DNA from 3 places in the Priestia sp. J2 genome. Region 1 is predicted to be linked to each of the others. Evidence: riboswitches for the same ligand, from Rfam matches in the RefSeq annotation. Region 1 holds a riboswitch; each other region holds the start of a gene.
What was found. Region 1 has a riboswitch for S-adenosylmethionine ahead of metK (methionine adenosyltransferase). Riboswitches for the same ligand answer to the same signal wherever they lie in the genome.
Positions count from the first base shown of each region.

Region 2: it holds a riboswitch for S-adenosylmethionine, as region 1 does, so the genes downstream of both, mtnK (S-methyl-5-thioribose kinase) here and metK (methionine adenosyltransferase) in region 1, are expected to answer to the same signal.
Region 3: it holds a riboswitch for S-adenosylmethionine, as region 1 does, so the genes downstream of both, LJY09_RS10955 (Na+/H+ antiporter NhaC family protein) here and metK (methionine adenosyltransferase) in region 1, are expected to answer to the same signal.

Region 1 is NZ_CP086208.1:4,655,293-4,658,436, forward strand. Features, by position in the region: gene LJY09_RS24060 (glycosyltransferase family 4 protein) at 1-316, shown strand, start outside; gene metK (methionine adenosyltransferase) at 348-1,550, opposite strand; SAM riboswitch class I at 1,683-1,800, opposite strand; gene pckA (phosphoenolpyruvate carboxykinase (ATP)) at 2,175-3,144, shown strand, end outside.
Region 2 is NZ_CP086208.1:1,203,610-1,206,753, reverse strand. Features, by position in the region: gene LJY09_RS06140 (pyridoxal phosphate-dependent aminotransferase) at 1-320, opposite strand, end outside; gene LJY09_RS06135 (carbon-nitrogen family hydrolase) at 433-1,215, shown strand; SAM riboswitch class I at 1,307-1,458, shown strand; gene mtnK (S-methyl-5-thioribose kinase) at 1,594-2,766, shown strand; gene mtnA (S-methyl-5-thioribose-1-phosphate isomerase) at 2,802-3,144, shown strand, end outside.
Region 3 is NZ_CP086208.1:2,177,136-2,180,279, forward strand. Features, by position in the region: gene LJY09_RS10945 (ABC transporter ATP-binding protein) at 1-598, shown strand, start outside; gene LJY09_RS10950 (ABC transporter permease) at 591-1,358, shown strand; SAM riboswitch class I at 1,460-1,566, shown strand; gene LJY09_RS10955 (Na+/H+ antiporter NhaC family protein) at 1,652-2,962, shown strand; gene LJY09_RS27635 (hypothetical protein) at 3,002-3,130, opposite strand.

The DNA.
Region 1 (3,144 bases):
TTCAGAAACAGAAACGTTCGGAAATGTCGTACTGGAGTCTCTTGCTTCTGGAACTCCCGTGGTGGCAGCAAATGCAGGAGGAGTTAAACAGATGGTTCAGCACGGGCGAAACGGCTACCTTTGCAAACCTCACTCCTTAGAAGAATTCAGTTCGGCTATTACAGGTTTACTTGATGATTTGCACCAGCGGCTTCACTTTAGCCATGCAGCGAGACACTATGCTCTTACTCAATCATGGGACGCCATTTTTCAGCATTTGCTTTCAGAATATGAAGATGTCGTAGAAAAATCTGCTGAAGGTATTCAATGGGCATAAAAAAATCTCCGTTTTCACGGAGATTTTTTTATTATTTAGCTAAAGCTTGAGTTTTTAATGCTTCAGCTTTGTCTGTGAACTCCCAAGGAAGCTCCACATCTGTACGACCAAAGTGACCGTAAGCTGCTGTTTGCTTATAAATTGGGCGACGTAAATCAAGCATTTTAATGATGCCTGCTGGACGTAGGTCAAAGTTTTTGCGTACTACATCTACTAGTACTTCTTCAGAAACTTTTCCTGTACCGAATGTATCAATTGAAATAGATACTGGCTGTGCAACACCAATTGCATATGCTAGTTGTACTTCACATTTATCAGCAAGATCAGCTGCTACAATGTTTTTCGCAACATAACGAGCTGCATAAGCTGCTGAACGGTCTACTTTTGTTGCGTCCTTACCAGAGAATGCACCGCCGCCGTGACGAGCATATCCGCCGTAAGTATCAACGATAATTTTACGACCAGTTAAACCAGCATCTCCTTGAGGGCCGCCGATTACGAAACGTCCTGTTGGGTTAATGAAATACTTTGTATTTTCATCAATTAACTCATTTGGAACAACTGGATTAATTACATATTCTTTTAAGTTACGTTGAATTTGCTCTAACGTTACTTCTGGGTGATGCTGAGTTGAAATAACAATTGTATCGATGCGAACAGGTTTGTTGTTTTCATCATATTCAACTGTTACTTGTGTTTTACCATCCGGGCGAAGGTAAGGAAGAATTTCTTCTTTACGTACTTCTGTTAGACGGCGAGCAAGTTTATGAGCTAATGAAATTGGAAGAGGCATTAATTCTTTTGTTTCGTTACATGCATAACCAAACATTAACCCTTGGTCTCCAGCTCCGATTGCTTCGATTTCTTCATCGGACATTTGACCTTCACGTGCTTCTAACGCTTGGTCTACACCAGCAGCGATATCAGCTGACTGCTCGTCGATAGATGTTAATACTGCACAAGTTTCAGCATCAAATCCGTATTTTGCACGAGTATAGCCAATTCCTTTAATTGTTTCACGAACTGTTTTAGGAATATCCACGTAAGTAGAAGTTGTAATTTCACCGCTTACTAAAACTAAACCAGTTGTTACGCTTGTTTCACAAGCAACACGAGCATTTGGATCCTTTGCTAGGATAGCATCAAGAATTGAGTCAGAAATTTGGTCACAAATTTTATCGGGATGTCCCTCTGTAACAGATTCTGACGTGAACAGACGACGTTGTGTTGACATCAGTTTTCCTCCTTATAAATACGATACATTGTGATACGGTACTCATTCCCTTATTTTCATTACACGTTAAAAAATATAAAAAAACCTTTCCTTGTATCGAGGAAAGGTATCAAATTCTACATAAGCCTTTCACTCTTATCGATCAAGGTTGTGCCCTTGCATCAGGTTAGCACCTTATCGTCTACACAAAAAAATGACGATGGTTGCTGGGTTTCACAGGGCCTGTCCCTCCACCAGCTCGGGATAAGAGAGTATCCGTTCAAGGACATATAATACATGAAAAAGCGCTTCACTGTCAACAACATTCAAATGGAAATCATCTCTTTATGTTTGAATCTGTTTTAATGTAACATACTCAAATTTAAAAATAGTATACCTTATTAAGAATGATCACGAAGTTTGGTTAACAAGACAGACCAAAAAAAGGCTTTCACTTGAAATAGCTTCACTTTTTTCGCTTCTAGCACATATACATGTGTCTAAAATAGGTATAACGTACATTTTTTTATAATACACAAACATTTTTAGTTAAATAGTATAGAATAATTAAATAAATGTGTTATACTAATTATAAATTTCAAACATTAATGAATAAATAATAGCTAAAAAAGGAAGGTAGTGCACATGAGTACTGTTGATATGTCTATCGAATTAAATGGTTTGCTTCAATTAAAAACAACAAAACACCAATTATCTGTTCCACAACTTGTTGAAAAAATTCTAGCTCGACGCGAAGGAACGCTGACTTCTACAGGTGCTGTGTCAGTCGAAACCGGAAAATATACAGGCCGCTCTCCTTTGGATAAATTTATTGTAAGCGATGCTGTATCTTCAAAAACGGTTGAATGGGGACCCGTCAATCAGCCAATTTCTGCTCAGCGATTCGATGCGCTATACAAAAAAGTCTTAACCCACTTAAAGAAGCAGGATGAACTTTTTGTTTTTAATGGATATGCTGGAGCTGATAAAAAGTATCAGTTACCAATTCAAGTAGTTAATGAATTTGCATGGCACAACCTATTCGCTCAGCAGTTATTCATTCGCCCTTCAGCTGAACAAAAAACAAATGATGATGTGAAGCCGTTTACAATTGTAGCAGCTCCAACGTTCAAAGCTGACCCTGAAACAGACGGGACGAATTCGGAAACCTTCATTATTCTTTCATTAGAGCGACGCATTGTGCTAATTGGAGGAACTGAATACGCTGGTGAAATGAAAAAATCCATTTTCTCAGTGATGAACTTCTTGCTTCCTCAAAACAATATTCTATCCATGCACTGTTCTGCTAACGTAGGAGAAGAAGGTGACGTTGCATTATTCTTTGGTTTATCTGGAACGGGTAAAACAACGCTTTCTGCTGATGCAAACCGTCGTTTAATCGGAGATGACGAGCACGGTTGGTCAAGCTCTGGTGTATTTAATATTGAAGGAGGCTGCTACGCGAAGTGCATTCAGCTTTCCGAAGAAAAAGAACCGCAAATTTTTAATGCAATTCGCTTCGGCGCAGTACTGGAAAATGTAGTGTTGAATCAAAATACGAAAGTAGCAGATTACAATGATAATAGTTTAACAGAGAATACTCGTGCCGCTTATT
Region 2 (3,144 bases), 1.6 Mb from region 1:
CCACCCTTCCCGCCAAACAAAATAGCTACTTCTTTTTCAGGATCCACATCAACGCCATATTCTCGTTTATAAAAAGTCGCAACGGCCTCTTTTAAAAACTGGTGCCCCCGAAATGGAGAATATTTATGATGCATAGGATTAGCACTTGCTTTTTGGAGTGTTTCTACAATATGTGAAGGAGTAGGCTGATCAGGATTTCCCTGCCCTAAGTTAATAACGTCGTGCCCTTGGGCCATTACTTTTCCTACCTTGCCTACAAGTGATGCAAAAAATTGTTTTGGTAAACTTTTTAATAGTTCCGATTGCTCAAATTGTTTCATCATCGCACACCTTCTCAAAAAATTCTTGAAATTCTAGTCACAAATAATATATTGTAATACTCAACTTGTAAAGTCATTTTTTTCAACTACTAAAAAAAGGACGGATGATAAAGTGAGTGTAAAAATCACGTGTTTGCAGCTTGATATTGCGTTTGGAAACCCAACTAAAAACCGAAAATATATTCAACAAAAAATGACGGAAGCTCTAAAAGAAAACCCTGACATCCTTGTGCTTCCTGAGCTATGGGATACAGCTTATGATTTGACGCGGCTAGACGAAATTGCCGATGATGAAGGACAGCAGGCCAAGCAATTAATCTCTCAATTTGCTAAAACGAACGAAGTAAATATTGTGGCAGGTTCGATCGCGAAAAAAACAGAGCAAGGCGTCACAAATACGATGTATATTTTTGACCGAAAAGGTCGTGAAGTATCACAATACAGTAAGCTGCACTTATTTAAATTAATGGATGAGCACCTCTATCTAGAAGCAGGAACAGCAAAAAATCTTTTTACACTTGAACAGTCTTTATGCGCAGGAGTTATTTGTTACGATATTCGTTTTCCAGAATGGATTCGCGTGCATACTAGCAGCGGAGCAGAAGTCTTATTTGTTGTTGCTCAGTGGCCGGCTCCAAGACTTGCCCATTGGAAAGCACTGCTCATTAGCCGCGCAATCGAAAATCAATGCTATGTAATCGCGTGTAATCGTGTAGGCCAAGATCCTAATAACACATTTGCCGGACATTCCTTAGTCATCGATCCGTGGGGAGAAATAATCGCTGAAGCTGGCGATAGCGAAGAACTTTTAAGTGCCGACGTTAACCTGGAACTTGTAAAAGAAATTCGTAAACAAATTCCTGTCTTTACAGATCGCCGCACAGAATTTTATTAATTATGTATTGACAGCCGTTTTTTTGCATGATACGATTTTCACCAGATAACATAAAATTTTCAAACAAATCAAAATTGAATAAGTAATCGTACTCTTATCAAGAGTTGGCTGAGGGATTTGGCCCTGTGAAGCCCAGCAACCGACCGTCATTCCATCCTAAGATGGATCACACCCGTAAAAAATGTTTTTACAAAGGCACGGTGCTAATTCCAACAGAAAGTAATTCTTTCTGGCAGATAAGAGGTTTGAACACTACAATCAAGCCTCTTTCCAACGAAAGAGGCTTTTATATTTTCTAAAATTATAAAAGCCTCCATACATTCTTAAACCTATTAACTTAGTAAACAAATCAGTTTAATAAACTATGGAGGGATTCTAATGTCAACAACGAAAACAGAGAAGTATCAGCCTTTAACAGAAATTTCAGCAATCAAACTTGTAAAAAAGCTAGGTCTCTTTGATGCCACAGAAGCACTGACTGCCCGTGAAATCGGTGATGGCAACTTAAATCTCGTCTTTCACATCATAAATGATCAAACGAATAAATCCATTATCGTCAAACAAGCACTTCCCTATGCAAAAGTTGTAGGCGAAAGCTGGCCTCTATCCTTGAACCGTGCCACGATTGAAAGCAATGCGCTCAAGCAATTCGGTGCATTTACCCCTGAACTCGTACCAGCTGTGTATTACCACGATGAAACGCTTGCTGTTACGGTCATGGAAGATCTGTCTCATTTAACGATTTCCCGCGCCGGACTTATTCAAGGAGAAAGTTATCCCCTGCTTTCACAGCATATCGGTTCTTTTCTAGGACATATTGCGTTCAAAACGTCGGATTTTGCCTTAAAGCCTCAGGATAAAAAAGAAGAAGTCGTCAAGTACAGCAATCCGGACTTATGCAATATTACGGAAGATTTAGTTTTTACAGATCCTTTTTTTGATATCGATACAAATGAATTTGAAGAAGCGCTGCGTCCTGATGTAGAAGAATTGTGGAACGATGGAGATGTAAAGCTACAAGCAGCAAAATTAAAATATAAATTTTTAACAAATGCCCAAACGCTAATTCACGGTGATTTACATACAGGAAGCATATTTGCTAGCAGTCAAGAAACGAAAGTGATTGATCCAGAGTTTGCTTTTTACGGTCCGTTTGGATTCGATTTAGGCCAATTTGTTGCGAATTTATTTTTAAATGCTCTTTCTCGAAAAACAGATCGCGAACCGTTATTTGCACACATTACGAACACATGGAACGTATTTAAAGATACCTTTACTGCGCTTTGGCATTCTGAAAACACTGAACCTTTCGCTAAAGATGAGCGCTTGTTACATGAAATTTTAACGCAAACGTGGCAAGATGCTGTTGGATATGCAGGGTGTGAAATCATTCGACGTACGATTGGCTTAGCTCACGTGGCGGACTTAGACGAAATTTCTTCAGAGGAAAGAAAAATTAACGCTAAACGTACTGCGTTAAAAATTGGACGCTATTTACTTCTGCACCAACAAGACGTTTCACCAAATGAATTTGAACATTTACTTCGATAACGAATAATGTACACAATGAAAGGATCGGTATCAGCATGACAAATACACTATCACTTCCGCGCTCAGTGGAATGGAATGAATCATATATTACTTTATTAGATCAGCAGCAGCTTCCTGGCAAAGTTGAATATATTAAGCTGCAAACCATTAAAGACGTATGGGATGCTATTACTACCTTGAAAGTACGCGGAGCCCCTGCAATTGGCATTACGGCGGCTTTTGGTCTTGCTCTTTCTGCGCTTAGCTATGACACGGATTCAGTCAAGGAATTTAACAAAAAGCTAGCTCTAGATCAACAGTATTTAGCTAGTTCACGCCCGACTGCCGTCAATTTATTTTGGGCATTGGACCGCGTAGCGAAAAGCGCTGAATCCGCTT
Region 3 (3,144 bases), 2.5 Mb from region 1:
GCATGAAGGGGTCACATCAGAACGCTTGGATGAAGTGATTGCTTTAGTAAAGCTTGAAAACAGCATTCATGCAAAAGTGAAGACGTATTCCCTTGGGATGAGACAGCGTTTAGGAGTAGCTCAAGCCATTTTACATAAGCCTGCATTGCTTTTACTAGACGAACCAACAAATGGTCTAGACCCAGCGGGAATGAGAGAATTTCGTACATATTTACAAACGCTTTGCAGGGAAGAAGGAATTTCAATCTTAATCGCGAGCCACTTATTAAAAGAGGTAGAAGCATTATGTGACCGCGTTGGCATTATTCAAGACGGTGAGTTAAAAGCCATTCAAGATCTATCTCCAAATCGTCAAGACCAAGGAATGTACGTAGAATTTGAGGTGTCTGACGCGCAAAAAGCAGCGGATCTTTTATCACAAGAATTTGAAGTAACGATGAGATCACATATTATCGACGTGGCGATTGTAAAAGAACAAATTCCAGCTGTAAATAGAAAATTAGTGGACAGCGATATTTTAGTCTACCGAATCACTCCTGTGTATGAGACGCTTGAAGATTCGTTTATGTCCGTTACGGAGGGAGAGCACCATGCTTAAGTTAATTCAAAATGAACATATGAAATGGTTTTACAAAAGAAGTACAAAAGTCACGTTTATTACAATCGGCATCTTAACTCTTTGTATGGCTCTTTTAATGAAGAAAGTAGCAAACAGCGCAGGAACGGAAGACAACATATTGAATTTCCTGTCATTTAGTGCAGGCATGCTGATCCTCGTTCAATTTTTCGCGCTTGCTGTTGGAGGATCAATGGTTGCAAAAGAGTTTGAAGCGGGTACCATTAAGCTTCTTTTAATTCGCCCTGCTAGACGTTCAACGATTTTAACGTCCAAGTACATAACGCTCGTTTTAATTAGCTTGTATTACTTGCTGAGCTATTTGCTTTTTTCGTTTGTATGGGGAGCATTGTTCTTTGGATTTGCCAGTCTAGAAGGAGATGCGCAGCTGCTTAAAAACATTACGCTTACGTATGACAGCGCGTATATGGAAACGTTTATGATGATGACGTTCGCATTCATGCTGTCGTCTTTATTTAGAAACAGCGCGCTTGCTTCAAGTCTAGCTATTGTCGTAAGTATTGGGGCGAAAGCAGTAACTGGGATAGTATCACAGTTTGGTCTATGGTGGGGGAAATTTTTACTGTTCGCCAACACAAACTTTGTGCAGTATATGGACGGAATGAAGACGATGTTTGACGGAATGACAATTCCATTTTCAATCTTCATCTTAGTTGCACACTTTGTCTTCTTTATGGGGGTAGCATGGGTGGCGTTTTTAAAACGTGACGTAGCTAATTGATGTGAGAATTTTCACACTATATATTTTTCTAAAATAGCATTTGACAATTAAATAAAAAGAGATTACAGTAGTGAAAGACTATTTTTAAAACAACTACAAACTTCTTATCAAGAGAGACGGAGGGACTGGCCCTACGATGTCTCGGCAACTGGCTGTACGCAGTGCGGTGCCAAATCCAGCAGACGATGTTTCGTTTGGAAGATGAGAAGGGTAATCTTATGATACAAATAAGAGACCTCTTCTTATCAATAAGAAGAGGTCTTTTTTTATTACGTAAACAAGAGGTGTTAAGAATGGAACAACAAAAAGGAAACGGCTGGGCGCTGTTACCGCTGGGCGTCTTTTTAGTCCTGTTTGTCGGATCAGGAATTATAACGGGAGATTTTTATAAGCTGCCTGTATTAGTAGCTATTATCATTGCAGCCATTGTGGCGCTGGCTATGAACCGCAAAGATTCACTTAATGTAAAAGTGGAACGCTTTGCTAAAGGAGCAGGGCATCCTGATATCATTATTATGGTACTTATTTTTATTTTAGCAGGTGCTTTTTCAGAAGTCGCTAAAGGCATGGGAGCTGTTGATTCAACGGTAAACTTAGCTCTGTCTGCGCTTCCGCAAAGCTTAGTGGTAGTCGGAATCTTTGTTATTGGCGCATTCATTTCAATTTCGATGGGAACGTCAATGGGAACGATCGCTGCGTTAGGGCCTATCGCTGTAGGAATCAGTGAGCAGGCGCATGTATCCATTACATTGGCAATTGCTGCTGTTGTTGGTGGTGCAATGTTTGGAGATAATTTATCCGTAATCTCTGATACGACCATTGCGGCAGTTCGTACTCAAAAAACAAATATGTCAGATAAATTAAAAGTAAACTTTTTTATTGTCCTTCCTGCAGCGATTGTTACAGTGATTTTATTACTTGTAATGACGCTAGGCAATACGTCATCAGTAGAAATTAAAGATTTTAGCTGGTTTAAAATCTTGCCTTATGTCGGCGTACTCGTTGCTGCCATATTTGGTGCAAACGTATTAAGCATTTTAACCGGAGGAATTGTATTAGCCGGCGTGATTGGATTAGCTGACGGAAGCTACACGCTTTCTTCTCTTGCTAAAACTGTGACAGAAGGTATTGGCGGAATGTCGGAATTAATTATTTTATCTCTGTTAATTGGCGGAATGGTTGAACTCATTCGCTATAACGGCGGTATTCAGTTCTTATTGAACCTATTAACACGACGTATTCAAACAAAAAAAGGCGGAGAATTCAGCATCGCTGGATTAGTAAGTTTAACCAATTTAGCCACGGCTAATAACACGATTTCAATTATTACAGCAGGTCCGTTAGCGAAAGAAATCTCTGATAAGTATTCAATTGATAATCGTAAATCAGCCAGTCTGCTCGACTTGTTTTCATGCAGCGTTCAAGGGCTTATCCCTTACGGTGCACAAATGCTTCTAGCAGCAGGATTTGCTAAAGTTTCACCAATTGAGATTATTCCATTTACATTCTATCCAATGTTAACAGCGGTTTGCGGTATCATTGCGATTGTAATTGGCTTTCCTCGTTTAAATAAAAAATCAAAATCATCTAAAGAAGCTGCGTAATATCAAACCCTTAAAAAGAACATTCTTTTTAAGGGTTTTTTACTGTTTGAAAAAATCAGTCGGCTTTTTTTCATCTAGCTCCTTCCAAAGTGTCTCATTTTGTTTAAGTGCATAAGCCGCTCCTCCGATTTCAATTCCGCATAATAAAATGAATAATAAAATACCCATGATATGACCTCCTT